3 regions of the Klebsiella sp. SYXHC3 genome follow, and region 2 is predicted to be linked to each of the others. Evidence: predicted binding sites of a transcription regulator. Region 2 holds the regulator's gene; each other region holds the start of a gene.

Region 1 (4,167 bases), on a different contig from region 2:
GGCACCTTAGTGACCAGTTCTTTGAACAGGGTAGGGATATCGTTGTACTCATTCGGATCGCCCTGGCGGAAGTAGAGTTCTGGCGCAATCGCCAGATAGCCTTCCTGCGCCAGGCGGCGGCACAGATCGCGAATATGCTCATGTACGCCGAAAATTTCCTGCACCACGATAACGATCGGCAGTGGGCCGTCGGCGTTTTTCGGGCGGGCGTGATAGGCCGGCATATTCTCGCCCTGCGATGGGATCGAGGTTTCTCCGGCGGTAATGTGCTCATCCGACGTATGGACGGCGGTAGAGGCGTGCGGCGAGGCTGCAGGTGCGAATCCGGGTTGCTTGGTGGTGGTCATGGTATTCTCCGTACCCTTATTTATTAGCGCATCGATAAATATAGACTCTTAGACTGAACGTTAATAAAGCACAGTGCCTGAAAGCGGCTATCTTTTGTTCTGTGACCGCGAATATAACTTGTTAATGTGATGTAAATCACTATTTGTTGAAAAACAAATGCAATCATTATTATGCATGGTGACTATCATCACAAAAATAAGCGAGTGGCTTCTGTAAAGTACCCTTTTGCTTCTGCTGATACTTCGACCCACAGAGGAGTTTTTTATGTCCAAGTCTGATGTTTTTCATCTCGGCCTCACTAAGAACGATTTACAAGGGGCTACGCTGGCTATCGTCCCTGGCGATCCGGAGCGTGTGGAAAAGATCGCCGCGCTGATGGATAAGCCGGTTAAGCTGGCATCACATCGTGAATTTACCTCCTGGCGCGCTGAGCTGGACGGCAAACCGGTGATTGTTTGCTCTACCGGTATCGGCGGCCCGTCGACCTCTATCGCCGTGGAAGAGCTGGCGCAGCTGGGGGTTCGTACCTTCCTGCGTATCGGTACCACCGGCGCGATTCAGCCACATATCAATGTTGGCGATGTACTGGTGACGACCGGTTCTGTCCGTCTGGACGGCGCCAGCCTGCACTTCGCGCCGATGGAGTTCCCGGCCGTTGCTGACTTCGCCTGTACCACCGCGCTGGTGGAAGCGGCGAAATCAATCGGCGCGACCACGCATATCGGCGTGACTGCCTCCTCTGATACCTTCTATCCAGGCCAGGAGCGTTACGACACCTTCTCCGGCCGCGTCGTGAGCCGTTTCAAAGGCTCGATGGAAGAGTGGCAGGCAATGGGCGTCATGAACTATGAAATGGAATCCGCTACGCTGCTGACCATGTGCGCCAGCCAGGGCCTGCGCGCCGGGATGGTGGCAGGGGTTATCGTCAACCGTACCCAGCAAGAGATCCCTAACGCCGAAACCATGAAGCAAACCGAAAGCCACGCGGTGAAAATCGTTGTGGAAGCGGCGCGCCGTCTGCTGTAGTTCTTCTCTCTTTCTCACAGGGCCGGATCTTCCGGCCTTTTTTTTGCGTAGCGCCTCGCAGGAAAATCCTTTTCAACTGGACGTTTGTACAGCACAATTCTATTTTTGTGCCGTAAGTGGTTGCCGGGGAGGCGTTGTGGATATCTCTATTGTGATAAGCGCCGTGGTGGCGCTGGCGGCAGGGTTAATCGTTGGCTGGCTGGCGACAAAAGCCCGCGCCGATCAAATCCGTGCCGATCTCATTGAAGAGCGCCGCGAGCTGGATATTGAACTTAGCGCCGCACGTCAGCAGCTGGTGCAGGAATCGCACTGGCGCGATGAGTGCGAACTTCTCAACAACGAGCTGCGCAGCCTGCGTGATATCAACACCTCGCTGGAGGCCGACCTGCGTGAAGTGACCACCCGTCTGGAATCCACGCAGTTGCACGCCGAAGATAAAATTCGCCAGATGGTCAACAGCGAGCAGCGCCTGAGCGAGCAGTTTGAAAACCTGGCGAACCGCATATTTGAGCACAGCAACCGCCGGGTTGATGAACAAAATCGCCAGAGCCTGCATGGCCTGCTGACGCCGCTGCGCGAACAGCTCGACGGCTTCCGTCGCCAGGTGCAGGACAGCTTCGGCCAGGAGGCGCGTGAGCGCCACACGCTGGCGCACGAAATCCGCAATTTGCAACAGCTGAACGCACAGATGGCGCAAGAGGCGCTGAACCTGACGAAAGCGCTGAAGGGCGATAACAAAACTCAGGGTAACTGGGGAGAAGTGGTGCTTACCCGCGTGCTGGAGGCCTCCGGCCTGCGCGAAGGCTATGAGTATCAAACTCAGGTGAGCATCGAAACCGATAACCGCTCGCGGATGCAGCCGGATGTTATCGTGCGTCTGCCGCAGGGCAAAGATGTGGTTATCGACGCCAAAATGACCCTCGTCGCCTATGAGCGCTACTTCAACGCTGACGACGACTACACCCGCGAAGCGGCGCTACAGGAGCATATTGCCTCGGTGCGTAACCACATTCGCCTGCTGGGGCGTAAAGATTACCAACAACTGCCGGGACTTCGTTCGCTCGATTATGTGCTGATGTTCATCCCCGTTGAGCCGGCGTTCCTGCTGGCTATCGACCGCCAACCTGAGCTTATCAGCGAGGCGCTGAAGAACAATATTATGCTGGTTAGCCCGACAACCTTGCTGGTGGCGTTGCGCACCATCGCCAACTTGTGGCGCTATGAGCATCAAAGCCGTAACGCGCAAAAAATCGCCGAGCGCGCCGGGCGCCTGTATGACAAGATGCGGCTGTTTGTCGACGATATGTCGGCTATCGGTCAAAGCCTTGATAAAGCCCAGGATAACTATCGCCAGGCGATGAAAAAGCTCGCCTCCGGGCGCGGCAACCTGCTGGTGCAGGCCGAGTCATTCCGTGGCCTGGGGGTCGAGGTTAAGCGCGGGATTAATCCTGATTTAGTCGAGCAGGCCACGGCGCAGGATGACGAATATCGCCTTGAGGAAGATGAAAATTCACCGCGGGAAGATGTGTTTAGCGCCGATTCCGAGCCTGCAGCGAGCGCAAACGAGCACGTCAGGCCAAGCTGAAACGTATGGGAAATGGCCTGAATCTGTTACACTCGCTGAACATTTTCTTGATAAGTAAGCGGGCATAGAGATGGTTGAGGATTCACAAGAAACAACGCATTTTGGCTTTCAGACGGTAGCCAAAGAGCAGAAGGCGGACATGGTGGCGCATGTATTCCATTCTGTCGCTGCAAAATATGATGTGATGAACGACTTAATGTCGTTCGGGATTCATCGCTTGTGGAAGCGCTTCACCATCGACTGCAGCGGCGTGCGTCGCGGGCAAACCGTGCTGGACTTAGCGGGCGGCACCGGCGACCTGACGGCGAAGTTTTCCCGTCTGGTGGGCGAAACCGGCCGCGTAATGCTCGCCGATATCAATGACTCGATGCTCAAAATGGGCCGCGAAAAACTGCGCAACATCGGTATTGTCGGTAACGTTGAGTACGTTCAGGCCAACGCCGAAGCGCTGCCGTTTGCGGATAACACCTTTGACTGCATCACCATCTCCTTTGGCCTGCGTAACGTTACCGATAAAGACAAAGCGCTGCGTTCAATGTACCGCGTGCTGAAACCGGGCGGACGTTTGCTGGTTCTGGAGTTTTCTAAACCGATTCTCGAACCACTGAGCAAAGCCTACGACGCTTATTCCTTCCACGTGCTGCCGAAAGTCGGCGAGCTGGTGGCAAACGATGCGGAAAGCTATCGCTATCTGGCGGAATCCATCCGCATGCATCCCGATCAGGATACCCTGAAAGGCATGATGCAGGAGGCGGGTTTTGAAAGCGTCGACTACTACAACCTGACGGCAGGTATTGTCGCGCTACACCGCGGCTATAAGTTCTGACAGGAGGGACGCTATGCCTTTCGCACCACTGGTTACCGCTGGCATCGAAACGGTTCTTAATACTTTTCTCTGGCGCGACCGCGCGCTTAAACCGGCGCGTCAGCGCCTGCTGGGGAAAGTGCTGCGCGTAGAGCTCAAAGAGCTGTCGGCGCCTGTCGTGCTGGCCTTTAGCGAGCAGCAAATCGACGTGCTCGGCGCGTGGGAAGGCGAAGCTGACTGTACCGTGATAACCCGCCTGAGCGTGCTGCCGCAGTTGCGTAACCGCCAACAACTGACCGCGCTGATTCGCAGCGGCGATCTGGAAGTACAGGGCGACCTGCAGGTTGTGCAGAACATGGTCGCACTTTGCGATCTGGCGGAGTTCGACCCGGCAGAGCTATTG
Region 2 (4,167 bases):
GCCGTAGGCTTGCCCGGAATGCGCTTCGACGGCATAGGCAAAACCGTCCAGCGCGTATGCGGTAAAGGTCAGCATGGTCATCAGTACCGCATTGACCGCCACCACGTCGCTGCCAAGACGGGCGCCGAAGACGGTGATGGCGCCAAAGCAGAGCTGCAGCAGCAGCGAGCGCAGCATGATGTCGCGGTTAAGCGCCAGCAGGCGCCGCATATTGCCGCGCCACGCCTCCTTCAACATGGCAAACGTCACGCCACGCAGCGCCAGCACCCGTTTCGCCATCAGCAGGCCGATGATAAAGGTGGCGTATTCCGACAGCGCCGTCGCCAGCGCCGCCCCCTGCACGTTCATATGCAACCCCATCACCAGCCACAGATCGAGCACGATATTCAGCAAGTTGCCGACCACCAGCAGGATGACCGGGGCGCGAGCGTACTGCACGCCAAGCAGCCACCCTAACAGCACCAGGTTGGCCAACGACGCCGGGGCGCTGAGCCAGCGGATTTCCAGGAACCGCCTGGCCTGTTCCAGTACCGCCTCGCTCCCGCCGACGATATGCAGCGCGAGGTCAATAAGCGGCATGCGGAACAGAACGATGAGCAGCCCGGCGGCCAGCGCCAGGATCAGCGGTTGCACCAGCGCGCGCGCCAGGCGCTGCGGATCTTTGGCGCCATAGGCCTGAGCGGTTAAGCCAGTGGTGCTCATTCGCAGGAACAGCAGCAGCATAAAGAGGAAACTGGTCGCCGTCGCGCCGACGGCGACGCCGCCAAGATAGACGGGACTATCGAGATGGCCGACAACGGCGGTATCGACCAACCCAAGCAGCGGAACGGTGATATTGGAGAAAATCATTGGTAGCGCGAGGCGCCACAGTGCTTTATCGGCGGCGTTGAGCAGCATGAAGAGGGACCAGACAGAGGAGGAACATCGCAGCGTCATGCATCATGATGACGCTGCGTTAAGACGGGAGTTACAGCCACTCACCGTTACGGATCACGCCGACGGCCAGACCTTCAATGGTGAAGCTCTGCTGGCGCAGATCGACGACGATTGGAGAAAACTCACTGTTTTCCGGCAGCAGTTCAACGATGTTGCCCTGCTTTTTCAGACGCTTAACGGTCACTTCTTCATCGATACGCGCGACAACCACCTGGCCGTTACGCACGTCCTGAGTTTTATGCACCGCCAGCAGATCGCCGTCGAGGATACCGATGTCTTTCATCGACATCCCGCTTACGCGCAGCAGGAAGTCGGCATTCGGTTTAAACATCGCCGGATCAACCTGGTAGTGACCTTCAATATGCTGCTGCGCCAGCAGCGGCTCGCCGGCGGCAACGCGGCCAATCAGCGGCAGACCATGTTCTTCTTCCGTCAGCAGACGAATGCCGCGGGAAGCGCCGGAGACGATTTCAATCGCGCCTTTACGCGCCAGCGCTTTCAGGTGTTCTTCCGCCGCATTTGGGGAACGGAACCCCAAGCGCTGAGCAATTTCCGCACGCGTCGGCGGCATGCCCGTTTGGCTGATGTGATCCCGGATGAGATCAAACACCTCTTGCTGCCTGGTCGTTAACGCTTTCATTCCGCCCCCTGGGTGTATATACAGTTATGCTGTGAGTATATACAGCTAATGGTGATTTTGGAACCACATATCATATAAAAATCAGGAGATTCTTTCCGTTTTGCGAGCGTTGCCGACAAGACTTAGCGGTAATGCGACCACAGCAGCATGGCCCAGGTGATCAGCGCGATGATTATCGCCAGCAGCACCGCTGCCGACCCCATATCCTTTGCGCGCCCGGAAAGCTCATGATGCTCAGGCCCGATACGATCAACCACCGCTTCAATCGCGCTGTTAAGAATTTCGACTATCATCACTAACAGGACCGAGCCAATGAGCAGGACTCGCGTAATGACATCGACATCCAGCCAGCAGGCTATCGCCACGGCCACAATAGCGGCGACGCCTTCCTGACGGAAAGCGGCTTCATTAACCCATGCCGCGCGGAAACCTTTCCAGGAATAACCTGCTGCTTTAATGATTCTGGTTAACCCAGTGGTATTATTGGCCATCAAAAAGAACCTTTTAATGTAAATGACGTCGCTGAGTGTACGTGTTTGCCGTGTGACAACGGAAATTTTGTACGCTTTCTGTTATTCTTGCCGCGCATTTGCATGATTAACCAGAGGCTTCACATCGTTTATGTCCGGCTGGCAACGAATTTACTATAAATTACTGAATTTACCATTACGGGTGCTGGTAAAAAGCAAGTCTATTCCGGCAGAACCTGCTCAGGAATTAGGGCTCGATACCTCGCGTCCGATAATGTACGTCTTGCCTTATAACTCCAAGGCGGACCTGCTGACCCTGCGCGCCCAGTGCCTGGCGCATGATTTACCCGACCCTTTTGAACCGCTGGAAATCGACGGCACACTGCTGCCGCGCTACGTTTTCATCCACGGCGGCCCGCGCGTGTTTACCTACTACACGCCGAAAGAAGAGTCCATCAAGCTGTTCCACGACTACCTGGATCTGCACCGTAACCATCCCGACCTCGACGTGCAAATGGTACCGGTGTCGGTCATGTTCGGCCGCGCGCCGGGTCGTGAAAAAGGCGAAGAGAATCCGCCGCTGCGGATGCTTAACGGTATTCAGAAATTCTTCGCCGTCTCCTGGCTTGGCCGCGATAGCTTCGTGCGTTTCTCGCCGTCGGTCTCTCTGCGCCGCATGGCGGATGAGCACGGTACCGATAAAATCATCGCCCAGAAGCTGGCCCGCGTGGCGCGTATGCACTTCGCCCGTCAACGTCTGGCCGCCGTCGGCCCGCGCCTCCCTGCCCGCCAGGATCTCTTCAACAAGCTGCTGGCGTCGAAAGCTATCGCCCGCGCGGTAGAAGATGAAGCGCGCAGCAAGAAGATTTCTCACGAGAAGGCCCAGCAGAACGCCATCGCGCTGATGGAAGAGATTGCCGCTAACTTCTCTTATGAAATGATCCGCCTGACTGACCGTATTCTGGGCTTTACCTGGAACCGTCTGTACCAGGGGATTAACGTGCACAATGCCGAGCGCGTACGCCAGCTGGCGCATGACGGCCATGAGATTGTCTATGTGCCTTGTCACCGTAGTCACATGGACTACCTGCTGCTCTCCTATGTGCTCTATCATCAGGGTCTGGTGCCGCCGCATATCGCTGCAGGCATAAACCTCAACTTCTGGCCGGCTGGGCCGATTTTCCGCCGCCTGGGCGCTTTCTTTATTCGTCGTACTTTTAAGGGCAACAAGCTCTACTCCACGGTATTCCGCGAATATCTTGGCGAGCTGTTCAGCCGTGGTTATTCGGTGGAATACTTTGTCGAAGGCGGGCGTTCCCGTACCGGCCGTCTGCTGGATCCGAAAACCGGCACCCTGTCGATGACTATCCAGGCGATGCTGCGCGGCGGTAGCCGCCCCATCACGCTGGTGCCGATTTATATCGGCTACGAGCACGTGATGGAAGTGGGTACCTACGCCAAAGAGCTGCGCGGCGCGACAAAAGAAAAAGAGAGCCTGCCGCAGATGATGCGCGGTCTCAGTAAGCTGCGTAATCTTGGCCAGGGCTACGTTAACTTCGGTGAACCGCTGCCGCTGATGACCTATCTCAATCAGCACGTGCCGGAATGGCGCGAAGCCATCGATCCTATCGAAGCCGTCCGCCCTTCCTGGCTGACGCCGACGGTGAATAATATCGCCGCCGACCTGATGGTGCGCATCAACAATGCCGGGGCAGCTAACGCCATGAACCTGTGCTGTACGGCGCTTCTGGCGTCACGTCAGCGTTCTTTGACCCGTGAGCAACTAACCCAACAGTTGGATTGCTACCTCGACCTGCTGCGTAACGTGCCGTACTCCACCGATTCGACCGCGCCGACGGCTTCCGCCAGCGAGCTTATCGACCACGCGCTGCAGATGAACAAGTTCGAAGTCGAGAAAGACACCATCGGCGATATCATCATCCTGCCGCGCGAGCAGGCGGTGCTGATGACCTACTATCGCAACAACATCGCCCATATGCTGGTGATGCCATCGCTGCTGGCCGCTATCGTGACCCAGCATCGCCGCATCTCCCGTAGCGAAGTGCTGCGTCATGTCGAGATGTTCTATCCGTTCCTGAAAGCCGAACTGTTCCTGCGCTG
Region 3 (4,167 bases), on a different contig from region 2:
CCTAATCCGCCGAGGGTGTAAAATTCGCTTTTCGCCGCCCGTTGGTTGGCATCAAGCAAAATCTCCCATTCATCCCACTCTTCTTTGAGCACTGACTGACGTTGGTAGATCGCATATTCACAGCCCGGTTCATAAACCTGGCGATAGCGGTAGCCATTTTTGCTATAGGGAGCGGAGACCTCCCGCTGCGGAATGCGATCGATGATTTCCTTCAGCACCCGCTCCTGCAGGCTGCTTTGCGAGTCCATCACCTTTTTACCGTAGTCATTTTCCTGATGGAGATAGTCCAGCACTTCCGGGCGCGCGCGTTCGTCATCGCGCAGCCAGTAGTAATTATCGATGCGAGTGTCGCCATGTAGCGTCATGGCGTGGGGGATCCGTTTAGCTTTCGGTAGCATGCGTTATTCTTCTGCGTCTTATTATGGAATCACAAAATCACTCAGGGCATCGTGCGCCCTGAACGATGTCGTGTCTATAAGGGTGGCAAAAGTGGCCAGCGATGCAAGCGGAACGCTCTCTTTTAAGAATCAAGCGCCTGCTTTTGCGCCTGAACATCGCGTTCTATCTCTTCGCGGACATCTTCAGGCAGTTTAAGCGCGTCACCGAGCGCATCCAGGTAGCTGCGCTCCATAAAATGGTCGATATCAATTACCGCGCAGCTGAGGTAGTAAATTTCCAGCGCTTCTTGCCCATCGCGCACGCTTTGCGCCAGCCGTTGCGGGTCGAGCGGCTGGGTTAAAACCCTGTCGATCAACACCCGGCCCTGCACGTCGATGTTCGCCGCTCGCAACTGCTCTTCTATATGCTGACGTTCACGCTCGTCAATATGACCGTCGCTTTTGGCGGCGAAGACTAACGCGGTAATCAGCCGCTCGCTGCGCGCATCGAGCACAACCGGTTCCTGGGTAGACGCTGTTGATGTCTGTGTCGCGATATCTGCCTGCTGGCCGCGCATTTTTTGCTGATACTTATTCCACAGCACGCTGCCGGCCACCGCGCCACCGCCAACCAGCAGCGCGCCGGTGCCATATTTCGCCAGCAGCTTACGCGATGATTTGCTGGCGACCAACAAGCCAGCAAGGCCGCCCAAGGCGCCGGGCAGCAGGTTTTTAGCGGATGAAGATTTTTCAGCGGAGACGGGATTGCCCTGCTGGCCCAGCAGGGACTGGAGTTGATTAAGCCAGTTAGCCATAACATTCCTCATAGCGCGAGATGCAATGCCATCAGCCTAAACGACAAGACGTCAGGAAATGTTATGACTGGCTAAAGATGCGAAAATTTCCGCTTCGCCGGTTATCAGGCGGCCTTTGCTTTGCGCGGCTTTTTCGCGGCGCCTTCTTCGGCGGCACCAGGCTGAGCTTCATCCTCTGTAGGCGCAGACTCCGGCATTTCTGCCGCCGCCTCAGCATGCTCTTCTGCTTCCGGCAATTTCCCTGACTTCAGAATGTGGTGTAAGGCGTCTTTGCGCTCGGCCAGCCACATCGACATATTGTCACGCTGAGCTTCATCCAATTCCAGCGGGCACGTGACCAGCCAGTCATTGAGCACCTCTGCCAAATCGAGCATTTTGTCGTAAGCATCGGCCTCTTTTTTGCTGGCAAAAGACATTTTTTCCTCACCTTCACGGATCACGACGTATTTGATTTCAACCGCCATTGTGCAGCCTCTTTATACTGTATTTATATACAGTATATCAAATTTCGCCGCTGTTCTCAACTTACGCGTGTAAAGACAGACGCAAACGTTTTCGTTTATAATGCGCGCCATGTTCTGTTTACGCTGAGAGTAGGTTATGACTTTATTAGGCACCGCGCTGCGCCCCGCGGCCACGAAGGTAATGTTATTAGGTTCCGGCGAGCTCGGAAAAGAAGTCGCCATTGAGTGCCAGCGGTTGGGTATTGAAACCATCGCCGTCGACCGCTATCCCGATGCGCCGGCGATGCAGGTGGCCCATCGTTCGCACGTCATCAATATGCTGCACGGCGACGCGCTGCGTGAACTGATCGCCTTAGAAAAGCCGGATTATATCGTGCCGGAGATCGAAGCCATTGCCACCGACACGCTTGTTGAGCTGGAGCAGGCCGGGCAAAAAGTAGTGCCGACGGCGAGAGCCGCAAAACTCACCATGAATCGCGAAGGCATTCGCCGCCTCGCGGCCGAAGAGCTGCAAATTCCCACCTCTGCCTATCGTTTTGCCGACAGTGAAGAGGGGTTCCGCGCTGCCGTCGACGAAATTGGTTTGCCTTGTATCGTTAAGCCGGTGATGAGCTCCTCCGGTAAAGGCCAGAGCTTTATCCGCTCGGCTGACCAGCTCAGCGCCGCCTGGCAATACGCCCAACAAGGCGGGCGCGCAGGCGCCGGACGCGTCATCGTCGAAGGGGTGGTAAATTTTGATTTTGAAATTACGCTGCTCACCGTCAGCGCCGTCGACGGCGTCCACTTTTGCGCCCCGGTAGGTCATCGACAGGAAGATGGCGACTACCGTGAATCCTGGCAGCCGCAGCAGATGAGCGATCTCGCGCTGCAACGCGCGCAGGAGATCGCCCGCAAAGTGGTGCTGGCGCTGGGGGGATATGGACTGTTCGGCGTTGAATTGTTCGTTTGCGGCGATGAGGTGATCTTCAGTGAAGTCTCCCCTCGCCCGCACGATACCGGTATGGTCACTCTGATCTCGCAGGATCTTTCGGAATTCGCCCTGCACGTTCGCGCCTTCCTCGGCCTGCCGATCGGCGCCATCCGCCAGTATGGACCGGCGGCATCGGCGGTGATTTTACCGCAGCTAACCAGTGAGAACGTGACCTTTAGCAATCTACAGGCCGCCGTCGGCGCGGGTCTGCAGTTGCGTCTGTTCGGTAAACCGGAAATCGCCGGCGCGCGTCGCCTGGGCGTGACCCTGGCGGTTGCTGACAACGTCGATGAAGCCATCAGCCGCGCCAAAACCGCCGCCGCCGCGGTTGTCGTGAAGGGATAAAAAAAGCCCGGTCGCTCACGCGTGCCGGGCTTCTGTCATTACAGGCGCAGAAATTATTTCGCGCCTTCTACCGCTTCGCGGGCCAGTTTGGTGATGCGATCGTAGTCGCCGTTTTCCAGCGCGTCGGCCGGAACCAGCCAGGAGCCGCCGATGCACAGCACGCTGTTCAGCGCCAGATAGTCGCGGTAATTCGCCGGAGAGATGCCGCCGGTCGGGCAAAAACGAATGTGGCCGAATGGACCGGCAATCGCCTGCAACGCTTTCACGCCGCCGTTCGCTTCCGCCGGGAAGAATTTGAACTCTTTCAGGCCATACTGCATGCCCAGCATCAACTCGGATACGGTGCTAATACCCGGGATCAGCGGGATGGTGCCTTCGCCGGTCGCCGCTTTCAGCAGGGATTCGGTCAGGCCCGGGCTGATAGCGAACTGCGCGCCTGCTTCAGTAACGGCTTTCAGCTGCTCAACGTTGGTCACAGTACCGGCGCCGACAATCGCCTCCGGCACTTCTTTGGCGATAGCGCGGATAGCTTCCAGCGCGCACTCGGTGCGCAGCGTAACTTCCAGAACGCGTACACCACCGGCAACCAGCGCTTTCGCCATCGGCACCGCGTGTTCCAGCTTTTTCACCACGATAACCGGTACGACCGGGCCGTTAGTCAGGATTGCTTCTGCAGTTGTTTTCCAGTTTTTCATCAGAGTTTTCTCTCGCCAGATCTACAAATCGAATCGTCTTAAAAAGTAATGCAGGTTGCGCCCTGCTCGGCTCCGGAGAGCTTCTCGCGCAGCGCGCCGAACATCTCGCGGCCGGTTCCGACCCGCGAGCTGCTCAGGTCCGGAATATGCGGCTGGCGTGCGGCCAGTTCAGCTTCATCTACCAGCAGGGTCAATTCGCCGGTCTGCCCGTTAACGCGAATCATGTCGCCATCGCGCACTTTCGCCAGCAGCCCGCCATCGTAGGCTTCAGGAGTAACATGGATGGCTGACGGTACCTTGCCTGATGCGCCGGAAAGTCGGCCATCGGTGACCAGCGCAATTTTGAAACGGCGGTCCAATAATACACCAAGTGGCGGCATAAGTTTATGTAATTCTGGCATGCCGTTCGCTTTCGGCCCCTGATGGCGTACAACGACTACGCAATCTTTATCCAGCAGCCCCGCTTCAAACGCCGGCAGTACGTCGTGCTGGCTCTCAAAG

Evidence for each region. The regulator LexA, encoded in region 2, represses DNA repair genes until DNA is damaged. The targets are predictions, from matches to a motif close to TNCTGTATGTACATACAGNA.
Region 1: rmuC (DNA recombination protein RmuC) is a predicted target of LexA. The motif match lies at 1,449-1,468, and genes of this name have one in related genera.
Region 3: AC2CGP_RS04995 (YebG family protein) is a predicted target of LexA. The motif match lies at 1,672-1,691, and genes of this name have one in related genera.

The regions. Positions count from the first base shown of each region.
Region 1 is NZ_JBXUNG010000014.1:67,650-71,816, forward strand. It holds gene AC2CGP_RS22885 (dienelactone hydrolase family protein) at 1-347, opposite strand, end outside; gene udp (uridine phosphorylase) at 613-1,374, shown strand; gene rmuC (DNA recombination protein RmuC) at 1,511-2,959, shown strand; gene ubiE (bifunctional demethylmenaquinone methyltransferase/2-methoxy-6-polyprenyl-1,4-benzoquinol methylase UbiE) at 3,030-3,785, shown strand; gene ubiJ (ubiquinone biosynthesis protein UbiJ) at 3,799-4,167, shown strand, end outside.
Region 2 is NZ_JBXUNG010000009.1:35,000-39,166, reverse strand. It holds gene dinF (MATE family efflux transporter DinF) at 1-897, opposite strand, end outside; gene lexA (transcriptional repressor LexA) at 968-1,576, opposite strand; gene AC2CGP_RS19380 (diacylglycerol kinase) at 1,699-2,067, opposite strand; gene plsB (glycerol-3-phosphate 1-O-acyltransferase PlsB) at 2,198-4,167, shown strand, end outside.
Region 3 is NZ_JBXUNG010000001.1:1,014,951-1,019,117, forward strand. It holds gene ptrB (oligopeptidase B) at 1-398, opposite strand, end outside; gene AC2CGP_RS04990 (tellurite resistance TerB family protein) at 521-1,192, opposite strand; gene AC2CGP_RS04995 (YebG family protein) at 1,297-1,656, opposite strand; gene purT (formate-dependent phosphoribosylglycinamide formyltransferase) at 1,793-2,971, shown strand; gene AC2CGP_RS05005 (bifunctional 4-hydroxy-2-oxoglutarate aldolase/2-dehydro-3-deoxy-phosphogluconate aldolase) at 3,025-3,666, opposite strand; gene edd (phosphogluconate dehydratase) at 3,705-4,167, opposite strand, start outside.